One region of the Psychrobacillus sp. FSL K6-1267 genome, then DNA from elsewhere that is predicted to be linked to it. Evidence: riboswitches for the same ligand, from Rfam matches in the RefSeq annotation. Region 1 holds a riboswitch; each other region holds the start of a gene.
What was found. Region 1 has a riboswitch for lysine ahead of MHB55_RS21090 (transporter substrate-binding domain-containing protein). Riboswitches for the same ligand answer to the same signal wherever they lie in the genome.

Region 1 (4,768 bases):
TTATCCGTTATGGCTAATTTCTCTAGCTTACCATTTAGTTCAATAAGTCTTTCTTGCTTTTCCTCTATTTCCTCATGCAATTCCTCTAATTTAGAAAGCGCCAGTTCCTTTTCTCGGAACGCTTCCTCCAACTGTTTTTTTGCTAGTCTAATTTCTTGTTCATAGCCTATTCTCTTCCCCATAGAAACCATTACACAATCAATTACCTCTATACCTTCTCGATTTGCTTTTTTTCCATTTAACAATACTGGAACGCTTTGACCATCCTTATGCAGTAGACTTAGAAATAACTCTTCGACGTGTCCGTATAATCGAATATAGGGATAAAAATAAGTATGAAATATAAACTTATTAGTCTTAGACATAATTGTTTCTATATGCTTTTGAGCAATCTCTTCATACATAAACCCTGTCATTTGAAGGAAGGTTTTATTCATATCGATTAGCATACCTTCTTGGCTGATAGTAACGTAACCACAAGGCGCAAGATTTAAACGCTCATCCATACATATACCATTCCCTTCACTGCATTTGGTAAAGATACTCTTTAATCAGCTGTATTGTTTCATGTGGGTGACTTAGATGAGGATAATGTCCCTTCACATCCATTATTTTAAAATCACTTTTCTCAATATGGCGATGTAAGTATTCACCTACCTGAATAGGAACAATACTATCTTCTGAGCATTGGATGATTAATGTTGGAATAGATGATTTCTCTAAATCCTTACGATGGTCGGAAAAGAATGTCACCTCCGCAAATTGCTTTGTAATCTTCGGGTCGGTTGAGCTAAAACTTTTTTCTACTTCTTTTGCCACCGCAGGGTGCACGTCATTAGCGGCTACTATTGGAGCCATATAGCTTGACCATCCTATAAAATTCATCTCCATCATATCTAACATTTCATAAATATCTCTTTCTTCGAATCCTCCAAAATACTCTCTATCATTAAGATACCTTGGGGATGGACCAATCATAACCAAACTTTTAAATGCCTCAGGTTTTTGAATGGCAGCTAGCATACCAATCATGGAGCTGACGGAATGTCCCACAAAGATTACTTCGTGAAGCTTCAATGCCTCTATTATATCTAGCACATCTTGGACATAGCCTTTAAGTGAACCATATTTCTCAGAATTATAAACCTCTAAATTTGAATCTCCTGACCCAACATAATCAAACAAAACAATCTGATATTCTTCTTCAAATGAAGGGACAATATGTCTCCACATGGTTTGATCACAACCGAAACCATGGGCAAACATTATTACTTTTTCCTTGTTCCCTATTACTTTTACATTATTTCGTTTTAGTACTTCATTCATGAAAACACCTCTAGTTTTTTTCCTTATATAAAAGGCTTCCTCTTCTTTTAAAAGGGAAGCCTTACATAGATTTGATAATTTATCCATTGCATATATTACCAATATACTATTTTATCTATTTTTTTTCTACACAAAAAGGTGAATTGATACTAACAACCTAGAGTTTATTTCAATGTTCTTTTTAAGAATTCTCTCGTTCGATCTTGTAGAGGATTGTTAAAAATTTGCTCTGGAGGGCCTTCCTCCGCAATAACTCCCTTATCCATAAAGACTACTCGATCGGAAACCTCCTTGGCAAATTCCATTTCATGAGTAACAATTAACATTGTCAAACCAGTGTTCGCAAGCTCTTTCATTACTTTTAACACTTCCCCCACCATTTCTGGGTCAAGTGCTGATGTAGGCTCATCAAAAAGCATTACATCAGGCTCCATAGACAAGGCTCGTGCAATAGCAACTCTCTGCTTTTGACCTCCGGACAATTGCTTTGGTTTAGCATTAACGTAGCCATCCATGCCTACAACGTTTAAGTATTTCAGTGCAATTTTCTCGGCTTCTTCCTTAGAACGCTTTAATACCTTTACCTGTCCAACTGAACAGTTACCTAACACATTGTGATTATTAAACAGATTAAACTGTTGAAAGACCATTCCAAGCTTCGTTCGGTAGGAATGGATATCGTGCTTATTATCGAGAATATTCTCCCCTTGATAAATGATTTGCCCACCACTTGGCTTTTCCAACAAATTAATGCAGCGGAGAAGAGTCGATTTTCCCGATCCAGAAGAGCCAATGATGCATACAACCTCGCCTTTTTTAACAGAGAAATCGATATCTTTTAATACTTCATGTGCTCCAAAGGATTTGCTTAAATGTTGAATTTCAATTACCTTTTCCATAGTTGCTCCTCCTTTGCTTACTGATTTTCATGTGGACCTTTTGGTAGGACTGCCATTTGCATCGGTTGACCAATGACTGTATAGTTTTCAGGTCCATCCAATTTCTTCTCAAAATGACGTAATATCAAGGTAACGGCAAATGTCATGATGAAATACAAGATACAAGCTACAAAAAATGACTCAAAATATCTAAAGTTATTTCCTGCAACTGATTTTGTTTGGAAATACAGCTCAGTGACTCCGATTACATTCAACACAGAGGTATCCTTAATATTAATGATAAATTGGTTACCTGTTGCAGGAAGTATATTGCGGATAACCTGAGGTAACACAATATGAAGCATCGTTTGAATATGCGTCATCCCTATTGCTTGAGAGGCTTCAAATTGACCCTTGTCTATGGAAATAACTCCGCCTCGAACAATCTCCGCCATATAAGCACCCGTGTTAATAGAAACAATGAAAATAGCAGCGAGTAGACGATCCATGTCTAATCCAAAGGCCAATGAGGAGCCGTAAAAAATAACCATTGCTTGTACTATCATTGGTGTGCCACGGAAAAACTCTATATAAATAGAGAGCATTAAGTTAACCAGCTTAAGAAAGTATCTTTTAATCCCCTTTTCTGGCATAGGAACAGTTCTTATAACTCCTGCCAGCAAACCGATGATAGCTCCGAAGATTGTTCCAATAATGGATATTAAGAGGGTTACTCCGGCTCCTCGTAAAAACATTGGCCAATTATTTGTAATGATGGATATAATCCATTCTAAACTCATAGTCTTCCTCCTTACATACTAGCTGACCCCATAAACACACTTACCAAGGAAAGTAAGTAAATGCTGTAAATAATGAAACGGCTGCAAAATAGTAGCAGCCGTTGTTATATGCTTATTCTGCAGCTGGTTGATTTAAAATAGCATTGTCCATAATTTCTTGTCGCTCTTCTTCTGAGATTCCTGCTAAAATTTTATTGATTTTGTCTGTTAAGTCACTTTCCTTTTTCAATCCTACTGCAACGGCTGTTTCCTCTTCATCTGCCACGAATCCTTCTGTAAATTCGATCATTACAAATTTATCATTTGCTGATGAAGCACTAATCCCTTCTGGACGTTCAGATACATAGCCGTCAATCATTCCAGATTCTAGTGCCACACGCATTGCAGGAAAATTATCTGATGCCGGTTGTTTTTTTACTCCTTCAATTTGGTCAATAACTCCGTAGTGAGAAGTATTTAATTGGCCAGTAATTTTCGCTCCCTTAAAGTCTTGAATAGAGGTAGCATTTTCAAATGCCCCGCCCTTTTTTACCACCATGACAAAGTTGGAAGTATAATAGTTTTCGGAGAAATCAATTGTTTTTTTACGCTCTGCAGTTGGTGACATCCCCGCAATAATTGCATCAATTTTGCCGGATGTTAGGGCTGGGACTAAACCGTCCCATTCCGTTTTAACAACAACGAGCTCTTTACCTAAGCCCTCAGCTATTTTTTTAGCAATTTCTACATCGTAACCACCAGCATATTCTGCATTACCGTCAATTTTTACGCCACCATTTTTGTCATCCATTTGAGTCCAGTTAAATGGTGCATATCCTGCTTCCAATCCTACTGTAAAAGTATCTAGATCAGAAGCTGATCCAACGCTTTCTTCCTCTTTTGTTCCACAAGCTGCAAGCAGTAAAATGGTTGATAGTAATAATGTTAAAGTGAATAGTCTTTTTTTCATCTCTATTAATCTCCTTTTTTAAAATTAGTATATGTATGCAAGCATACAAAAAGGACAACCGTACAAAAAAAGACCTGAGATAGACTCAGGTCATATATGTATGGTTGCCCTAAATCCTCTACTTTTCCCCATGAGATAGCACACCATTATAAACCGGGACGTTTATAACGGACAGTCCTGCAATTATTCACTGCAGACCCAGCATGTAATAATGAGTTTATTACAAACTTCGGCGACATTTCCTTCTCCCTAGCATCACAGCTACTCAAGCTCCACTAAGGACTGTTAAATATCGCGCCTCTACCTCACTTCTATAAAGCGAGGTTATATTCAATTATTGTTCATAGTCTACAACAGAGATTTTCATCTGTCAACATGTGTTCTATTGATTAAACAAAATATTACTATTATTAGATTGTAATCTCTTTAGAATTATTTCATTACCCATTTAAAAAAAGCTAATAATCCGAGGAATTGCTAAGAAAAGTCTGCTAAAGTAAACGCATTTTCAACTTTATCATACTTTTTCTTTTTCCCTTTGGGCATAGGTTCCGAGGGGGAGCGATAAGCCATCACCGTCGCTTGCGCATCTTTTATGAGGTCTTATCTGTCTCAGTCGTCCCACAAGAGGCGCCGCCTGCCGCTCCAATCATAAGTTTTATAGTAAAGAGAAAGGAATATAGATAAAACTAACTCATTTATTTAAAGCTATTAATAAAATACTTTTCACTTTGACTATTTGATTAACAAGTGATGGTTGATTTCCGCTCTCAGCGGACGCTTTCCGTGGGGTGAGGATAAGCCATCACTGTCGC
Region 2 (4,768 bases), 1.2 Mb from region 1:
TGAAGTAATTGTTTCAAATTTTACTAACTTGGATGGAGAGATTCCTAATTGGGTAAAGCCTTACAAAATTCATCAAACCCCCTCTGGCATTAAAATTGGAATTGTTGCTGCCACGGCAGATTATGGCGTTTACTATGAAAAACTTGGCTGGCATGTACAGGACCCTATACCACGATTAAAAAATGTGTGTAAGGAAATTTCCTCACAAGTAGATATTCTAATATGTATGTCACATTTGGGAAAATCACAGGATGAAATTCTGATTGAACAAATACCCTCATTGGATCTTATTTTAGGCGCTCACACCCATCATTTGTTCGAGGAGGGGAAATGGTTAGGGAACACTTTGCAGGCTGCTACAGGCAAATTTGGTATGTATATTGGACGTGTAATATTAGAATTTGATCATATTAGCAAGAAGATTGTTTCAAAAGAGGCTAAGGTATATCCGACCGACGAGCTACCCGTACCTGAATATGCAAGCAAACTCCAAAGTCGTTGGGAGTATGAAGGAAAAGCCCAGCTTTCTCATACTGTATTTAATAATCCAGTAAAGCTTGAAAAAGAATGGTTTCATGAATCTGAGCTCGCTAAATTTTTTGGGAAAGGGTTGCTCGAATATACAGGTGCTGATTGTGCAATGTTCCCAGCGGGTATATTTTTAAAAGATTTACCAGAGGGACCTGTAACTGCTGGAGACTTACATCAATGTCTTCCACATCCTATTAATCCTTGTATCATTACATTAAGTGGAGCAGATTTGCTAGAGATCATTGAGCAATCAAAAAATGATAAATGGCCTCACCTCGAAGTAAAAGGACTAGGCTTTCGTGGTAAATTCTTAGGTAATGTATTATTTGAACAAATAGTTGAAAGAGAAGATGGTGTTATCTTCATACAGGGAAGTCCGTTACTTATCCAGGACACCTACCGGCTGGCAACTTTGGATATGTTCACATTTGGATATTTCTTTCCTTCCTTTAAAACAGCAAAAAAACAATATATTATGCCAGAAACGATTCGAGACGTTGTGAAATGGTACGGAATAAAGGAAGAGCATAAGTGCAGGGCATAAAAGACCTTCTTGTTACATAAAAGTAATGAGGAGGTTTTTTCGTTGTTTTATCGAAAAAAGAAGAAACGTTTTATATTTTTTAGCACTCAACGTAAATTAGCTATCTTTTTGACATGCTTTCTCTTGTCGGTAGCTTGGGTGTTTTATTACATAAATGCCCAACTGACTCCAACTTATTTAGATTATGCAGAAGTACAAACTAATAAGATTGCCTCTATGGTAATTAGTAAAGCGATTAATTCACGTACGGCAAATGTGTTAGACGTAAACGATATTATTGAAGAAGTTCCTTCAGATAGTAAAAATATGGTGACGACTAAGTTTAATACGGAGATTATCAACCGAGTACTTTCTGATACAAATAGTTTAGTGCAATCTCATTTGGAACAGGCAGAAAAAGGAAATCTTTCTAGTCTTCCCTACTTGGATGATATTGAATATGATAAACATACAATGGAAGATCAAGGTGGGGTAGTATTCTTTGTGCCGATGGGGCAGGCTACAAATATACCTCTAATCGGAAACTTAGGGCCTAAAATCCCGATTCGTTTCCATGTAATAGGTAATGTTCAGTCCAATGTAGTGCCGACCATAACAGAGTTTGGGATAAATAATGCTTATGTAGAAATTAGTATCCATATTAAAGTAAATGTACAAATCATTGTGCCACTTGCGAGCAAAATGAGTGTAGTTGAACAAAATATCCCTGTTGCAATGGGCTTAGTACAGGGACAGGTGCCTCATATTTATACCGGAGGAGATGGGTCTGCTGCTCCATCAGTGGAGGTACCAATACCATTGCCGGAAGATTAAAAAAAAGGCGGTTTTTATAAAAGCCTGTTAGAATAGAAAGAAATGAATAATGAATAGGTAGAGGCTGCGAGGCTTAAGAGTAATTTACAGGAGGTTGACACCGTTGATCGTAGATGAAAGGAAGCTTTGCCGAAGCTAAGTATTAATAGTCATAGGATACTTAGTTGGGGTTATTTTGAATAAAAATAACACTGTCATTTATACTTAAGTATAGATGGGGAGCTACAAATGAAGTAAGTATTTAACTTATAGTTCATAATCAAGCCAACCTATATATATTTATAGGTTGGCTTTTCGATTTTTAAGGAGGAACAGTTTTGGAGAATACTATTTTTTCGTTAGTGCCACCATTATTGGCAATTATTATGGTTTTAGTGACTAAAAGAGTTTTACTTTCATTGGGAGCGGGGATTCTTTCCGCCGCATTACTTGTAGAGAATTTTAACCCAGTACAATCTTTTCTTTTATTATGGGACTCATTTAAAGTATCCTTTTGGGATGGTGGGTTAAACGTATATAACATATATATTTTAGCTTTTATATTATTATTAGGAGTAGTAACAGCTTTCGTTAGTCTTTCCGGTGGTAGCACAGCATTTGCTGCTTGGGCTATCAAAAGAATCAAAACAAAAAGAGGATCTAAACTTTTAACTGCTTTTTTGGGGATTATCATTTTTGTGGATGATTATTTTAATGCATTAGCAGTTGGGCAAATCGCTAGACCTATTACAGACTCTCATAAAGTTTCTCGTGCAAAGCTTGCTTATTTTATCGATTCCACCTCTGCACCAGTTTGTGTAGTGTCTCCAGTCTCTAGTTGGGGAGCTTTCCTAATCAGTCAGCTTGGTGTAATTTTTGCTACACATGCGGTGACTGATTATACACCGCTGGAGGCATTTGTGTTAATGGCACCGATGAACTTCTATGTAATCGCAACATTAGCATTGGTCTTTTTTACAGCATGGACTGACTTTGATTTGTTTGAGATGAAAAAGCATGAAAGACGAGCGATGGATACAGGCGTACTTTTTGACCCGGAGAAAACAAATCCTGGAGATTTAGAGGGTGATTTCCCGGAAAATAATTATGGTAAGGTGATTGATTTATTACTTCCTATTATTTCTTTAGTGGTTGTCACTTTAGGAAGTATGTTTTGGACGGGTTATAGCCTTTCAGGAAAAGTTTTAGACATTTTTATAATCTTTGAACATACAGATGTACCTCTTTCGTTATTTATAGGGGGACTGACAGCTAGTATAATCGCAATGATTTTATATATACGCCAATTTAAAACGAACCCAGAGGCAAACATGACTTACGTGTGGAAAGCCATATGCACAGGTGTTAAATCTATGCTTCCAGCTATTTTGATATTAGTGTTTGCTTGGTCGTTGTCTTATTTAATCACAGCTTTAGAAACTGGAGCATTTTTAGCTACTTTAGTTACGGAAAACAATGTACCAGTAGGTGTGATACCTGTATTAATGTTCGTGTTAACAGCATTTATGGCTTTTGCAACTGGATCATCTTGGGGTTCTTTTGGAATCTTACTTCCTATTGGAGCGAGTATCATCATGGCGATTGAGCCTCAATTATTGCTTCCAGTCTTAGCTGCTGTTTTAGCAGGAGCAGTTTTTGGAGACCATTGCTCACCAATCTCCGATACGACTATTATGTCTGCCACAGGAGCAGGTGTTAATGTAATTGACCACGTAATGACTCAGCTGCCCTATGCTATTATTAGCGCAATTATTGCAGCAGTAGGTTACTTGGTACTAGGCTTAACAAGCTCTGTCTTGATAGGGTTAATAACAGTTATAATTATAATTGTTTTGTTGTTTGCCTTTTGGTCGATTAGAAGCAAAAGAGTGGTTCAATAGTTCTGCCCGTTGATTTTAGAAGGTTGTTTGAATTCTAATAATATGGTACATTGACATCAGTAAAGTCAGATTAATGGGAATGGGGTATGGAATCGTGACAGCGTGTAAACCACCAAAAGAACAGCATGAACGCAAGCCTGACTGGCTAAAAATAAAGTTAAATACCAATGAGGATTATAAAGGCTTAAAAAAATTAATGCGTGAAAATAATTTAAATACAGTTTGTGAAGAAGCAAGATGTCCAAACATTCATGAATGCTGGGGATCGCGACGTACTGCGACATTCATGATTTTAGGAGCTGTGTGTACAAGAGCTTGTCGTTTTTGTGCTGTAAAGACAGGTCTTCCTAACGAGTTAGACTTGGCAGAACCAGAGCGAGTAGCAGATTCAGTTGTCATTATGAATCTAAAACACGTAGTTGTAACAGCGGTAGCCCGTGATGATTTAAAGGATGGTGGTTCGGAGGTCTTTGCAGAGACAATTCGAGCAATTCGTCGAAAAAATCCTTTTACAACTATTGAAGTATTGCCCTCAGATATGGGTGGTATTGAGCAAAACATTCGTAATATAATGGATGCTAAGCCGGATATTCTAAATCATAATATTGAAACAGTACGACGTTTAACTCCAAGAGTTAGAGCGCGTGCTCAATATGACCGATCTTTAGAGTTATTAAAACGTGCTAAGGAAATGCAACCGACTATTCCTACGAAGTCTTCGTTAATGCTAGGTCTAGGGGAAACATTTGAAGAAATTATAGAGGTTATGGATGATTTACGTGCTCACGATGTAGATATCATGACTATTGGCCAATACTTACAACCAACAAAAAAACATCTTAAAGTACAAAAATATTATTCACCAGCTGAGTTTGGAGAATTACGTAAAATTGCCATGAGCAAGGGCTTCTCTCATTGTGAGGCAGGACCACTAGTTAGAAGTAGTTATCATGCGGATGAACAGGTAAATGCAGCAGCGAAGCAACGACAACTGCAAGGT
Region 3 (4,768 bases), 1.5 Mb from region 1:
TTGTTGACCAGTTGTTGCACCAGCAAATGCTGTACGGTGCATTAAAGTTCCTCCAAAACGACGGAAGTCCAATAAGCCCTCTGGAGTACGGTTGAACATAACACCCATACGGTCAAATAAATGGATGATTCCTGGAGCGGCATCAGCCATTGCCTTAACTGGGGGTTGGTTTGCTAAAAAGTCTCCACCATATACAGTGTCATCTAAATGCACTGCAGGTGAATCCCCTTCACCTTTTGTATTTACAGCTCCGTTAATACCGCCTTGAGCACAAACAGAGTGTGAGCGTTTAACAGGAACTAATGAGAATAGATCTACTTGTGTGCCTTCTTCAGCAGCTTTCATTGTTGCCATTAAGCCAGCTAATCCACCGCCGACAACAATAAGTTTACTTTTTGCCATGCTATTTCACTCCTTAAATTTATAGTAGCTTAGGTGTAGAAGGGTCTTATACGAATGCTAAAAGTGCTTGTACACCAACTACAGATAACGCTAAGAAGATTACTAATGTTACATAAGTTGAAATTCTTTGAGATTTTGGTGATTGTGTAATTCCCCAGCTTATAAGGAATGACCAAATACCGTTAGCTAAGTGGAATGTAGCTGAAACTACCCCAACAATATAAAACGCTAACATCCAAGGATTCGATAAGATTTCATTCATCATATTGAAGTTAACTTCTTTTGCACCAATTGCTTTTTGGAAACGTGTTTCAAAAATGTGCCATGCAATAAATACCACTAGGAAAATACCTGTGAATCGTTGTAAAATAAATAACCAGTTTCTTAATGTGCCATATCTATTTGGATTGTACTTAACAGTAAATGCAATATAGATACCATAAAATGCATGGAATAATAAAGGAATATAAATTACGAAAATTTCCAGCAATAGCACAAATGGAAGGCTTTCCATAAAATGAGTAGCTTTGTTAAAAGCCTCTTCTCCTCTTGTAGCAAAATGGTTAACTACTAAATGTTGCGTCAAAAATAATCCAACTGGAATAATCCCTAGTAAAGAATGTAATCGACGCATGTAAAATTCGCGATCTTTCGACAAAACAGTAACCCCCCTCAGATTTCCAATTAGCGATGATTAAATTATTGTAATAGAACAATAAATCATCACATGTTCACACCTTCTTGTTACGAATTTATGACATATCCATTGTACTCTCATCATTTTGGAGCGTCAAGGTATGTTTCTTTATTTTATTCATCTTTCAGACACATTTCCCTATAATGATTAGATTAACTTTTCACAAAGTATTCCATCCCCGAGAAAAATTTTATGTTAAAATAGATTCATAGTTTTTTATTTACATTTTCTTTTAGAAAGAAGGGTTGCTGCTTGAATGAAAAAGAACATTCACATGTAACTTCCTTTGGATACGAAATAATAAGAGATCACGTGCTTGCTTCTATTCTCGGAAAACATGAAAAAGATATTTTATACTGGGCAGGTAAAGACCTCGCTCGTAAATTTCCTCTCTATTCAATGGAAGAAGCCATCTCTTTCTTCCAAGAAGCTGGTTGGGGAAAGCTTGAATTAGAAAAGACTTCAAAGGATTCGGCTCATTACATATTAGAAACCTTTAATTTGCCTCAAAGTGGGATTAGCAGAAGTCATAGACTAGAGGCAGGTTTTCTTGCGGAGCAGCAGCAAAAAATTGGCGGCTATGAGACCGAGTGCTATGATGAGCTTGTCAAAAAAACTGGAATGGTCACTTTTCATATAAAATGGGATTTAAAGAGTTCGCGATAAAACAGCATGTATACAAAAAAGAGGATTGTAGGTAAAACGACAATCCTCTTTAAATATAGAATTATCGGCTGATAGCCAATTCAAATTCATTATGCAGGGCATTAGCAGCTTGGATCATATTACCCTGGGGGACTACTACAGAAACTTTAATCTCTGAGGTGCTTACCATTTTGACAGGTATGTTCTCCTTACTAAGACGGTCAAACATTTGGGCCGCAACACCTGGATTAGATACCATTCCTGATCCTACTATCGATACTTTAGCTAGGCCAACCTCAAAATCAGCAAAAGTAAAACCTAAAGTTTTTTTATTTGTTTCTAAAACCTCAATTGCTTCTGAGAGTGATTCCTTTTTGATAGAGAACGAAACTGTAGGCTTCATTCCCTCAACGATTGATTGAACAATAATGTCTACGTCTATATTATTATTAGCAAGTGTAGTGAAAATGGAAGCTAGCGAACCATTAAAAGGCACTTCATACTCTATAGTCAAACGTACTATATCTGATTCAAACGCTACCCCACGTACTACTAAATTATTTTCCACATCTACTTCCTCCTTTAAAATTGTTCCTTCTGTTTCTTCATAGCTTGATCGTACTCTAAGTGGTATTTTATAGTTTTTAGCAAACTCCACTGCTCGGGGGTGCAACACTCCAGCGCCTAAATTGGCTAACTCTAACATCTCATCATATTCCAACTGCTCTAGTTTTCTAGCATCTAGTACATAACGAGGATCTGAAGTATAGATGCCATCTACGTCTGTGTAAATATCACATATTTCTGCATCTATCGCAGCTGCAACAGCAACGGCAGTAGTATCTGATCCTCCTCTTCCTAAGGTAGTGATTTCCCCCGTCAAAGAAATCCCTTGAAATCCTGCGACAATTACTACTTTGTTTCCTTCAAGATATTCATTTATCTTGTTGCCATCTAGTTGACTGATCTTCGCATTTCTATGTACATCGTCTGTTTGGATGCCTGCTTGCCAACCTGTGAGAGATAGGGCTTCCACGTCAAGTGTGTTCAATTGTATTGCAAGCAAGGACATCGTCACTTGTTCACCTGTTGACAACAACATATCCATCTCTCTTTTTACAGGACTATCGGTGATTTTACTTGCCAACAAATTTAAATCATCAGTTGTTTTGCCCATTGCAGAAACAACTACTACAATATCGTGGCCTTTTTCTTTTTCGTTTTGAATCCTTTTTGCGACATTCGCTATTTTGTCGAGAGTGCCTACAGAAGTTCCGCCAAATTTCATAACAATTTTACTCATTAACCTATCTCCCCTTTTGTCTCTGTCGGGATACAATAAAAAAAGCTTTCCACAAGATTGCGGAAAGCTAACTCTTCTCATACACGGTCAAAAAACAATTGCCCATGTGAGATAGCCCTCCAGAATATATATTCTGACAATCCTGCATCTCTTAAATACAGAACCAACATAGAAAAGGAAAAGCTCTTCTATATTTCGGCGAACAACCCTTTCCTAATCCCTCAATGGATCTTTCATCCTCTTGATTAGTACTATTGCAATTCGCACCTCTATCTTCACTGTTTGAATAGTGAATATTAAATTGTTTTAAAGATAACATAAGATTATTCAGAAGACAATAAATTTTTCTGAAAATGAGCGATTAGATTATCTGCCAATTTACTAGGAAGCCCAGATTCGATTAACTCTTCCCTAGATGCAGCTTGCATTCGTTTGACGGAGCCAAAATGCTTGAGTAGTAGTTTTTTTCGCTTTGGTCCGATTCCTTCTATTCCATCTAATGAAGAAGCAATCGTATGCTTCCCTCTTTGTTGACGATGGAATGTGATAGCAAAACGATGGACCTCATCTTGAATCCTTTGTAATAAATAGAATGCCTCGCTAGTCCGCTTCATAGGTATAATCATTAAGGGATCACCATACAGCAAAGAAGAAGTTTGGTGCTTAGTATCCTTGGCTAGTCCTGCAATAGGTATATCTAAGCCCAATTCATCCTCAATAATTTCGCGAGCAGCCTCGATTTGTCCTTTACCACCATCAATAATGATAAGGTCAGGAAGTGGCAGTCTTTCTTTTAGGACTCTTGTGTATCTTCTTCGAACAACCTCGCGCATCGCTCCGTAGTCATCATGCTTGGCTGCTGTTCTAGTTTTATATTTACGATAATCTTTTTTATATGCTCTGCCATCAACAAAAACTACCATGGCTGAAACTGCATCTGTCCCATGGATATGTGAATTATCAAATGCTTCGATTCTGCTTGGCATGCTAATTCCCATCAACTGACCTAATTCCTCTACAGCCCCAATTGTCCGCTCCTCTTGACGTTCGATTAAGTGAAATTTTTCTTTCAGTGCAATTGAAGCATTTTTTTGAGCCAGATCTACTAAGTTCTTTTTTGCTCCCTTTTGTGGAATAATGACCTTCATTTGCAGCAGCTCAGACGCCAAATCCAAATCGGTAGTATTTGGGACGAATATTTCCTTTGGCTTGATGTGTTCAGGTTTGGCATAAAACTGGCCTAGAAACGTAAGAAACTCTTCCTCCGGGTCACGATACATCGGGAATAGAGACACATCTCTTTCTATCAGTTTACCTTGACGCACAAAAAAGACTTGGACGCACATCCACCCTTTGTCTACTGAATATCCAAAAATATCACGGTTCGTGAAATCATTCATCGTCATTTTTTGTTTTTCCATAACTTGATCAATGTGGGCAATTTGATCGCGGTATTCTTTAGCTCGTTCAAACTCAAGCTGTTCCGCTGCAGCGTTCATTTTTTCAGTCAGTTCTTTCTTGACCTTACCATGTCCGCCATTAAGGAAACTAGAGATTTCGTGAATTATTTCTGTGTATGTTGGTTCATCAATTTCCTTTACACATGGAGCTAAGCATTGACCAATATGATAGTAAAGACAAACTTGACTAGGTAGCTTTTGACACTTTCTTAATGGATATAGTCTATCTAGCAGCTTTTTCGTTTCATGGGCAGAATGGGA

Region 2: linked by a shared signal. The riboswitch ahead of MHB55_RS14780 (Na+/H+ antiporter NhaC family protein) and the one ahead of MHB55_RS21090 (transporter substrate-binding domain-containing protein) in region 1 are both predicted to bind lysine.
Region 3: linked by a shared signal. The riboswitch ahead of MHB55_RS13255 (aspartate kinase) and the one ahead of MHB55_RS21090 (transporter substrate-binding domain-containing protein) in region 1 are both predicted to bind lysine.

Annotation. Positions count from the first base shown of each region.
Region 1 covers NZ_JBBOOR010000001.1:4,100,264-4,105,031, forward strand. The annotation lists gene MHB55_RS21070 (sensor domain-containing diguanylate cyclase) at 1-506, opposite strand, end outside; gene MHB55_RS21075 (alpha/beta fold hydrolase) at 523-1,326, opposite strand; gene MHB55_RS21080 (ATP-binding cassette domain-containing protein) at 1,491-2,225, opposite strand; gene MHB55_RS21085 (amino acid ABC transporter permease) at 2,243-3,004, opposite strand; gene MHB55_RS21090 (transporter substrate-binding domain-containing protein) at 3,117-3,953, opposite strand; lysine riboswitch at 4,082-4,264, opposite strand.
Region 2 covers NZ_JBBOOR010000001.1:2,885,679-2,890,446, reverse strand. The annotation lists gene MHB55_RS14790 (bifunctional metallophosphatase/5'-nucleotidase) at 1-1,075, shown strand, start outside; gene yunB (sporulation protein YunB) at 1,118-1,888, shown strand; lysine riboswitch at 1,939-2,121, shown strand; gene MHB55_RS14780 (Na+/H+ antiporter NhaC family protein) at 2,206-3,768, shown strand; gene lipA (lipoyl synthase) at 3,863-4,768, shown strand, end outside.
Region 3 covers NZ_JBBOOR010000001.1:2,600,779-2,605,546, forward strand. The annotation lists gene sdhA (succinate dehydrogenase flavoprotein subunit) at 1-402, opposite strand, end outside; gene MHB55_RS13245 (succinate dehydrogenase cytochrome b558 subunit) at 449-1,060, opposite strand; gene MHB55_RS13250 (YslB family protein) at 1,352-1,765, shown strand; gene MHB55_RS13255 (aspartate kinase) at 1,827-3,047, opposite strand; lysine riboswitch at 3,152-3,327, opposite strand; gene uvrC (excinuclease ABC subunit UvrC) at 3,371-4,768, opposite strand, start outside.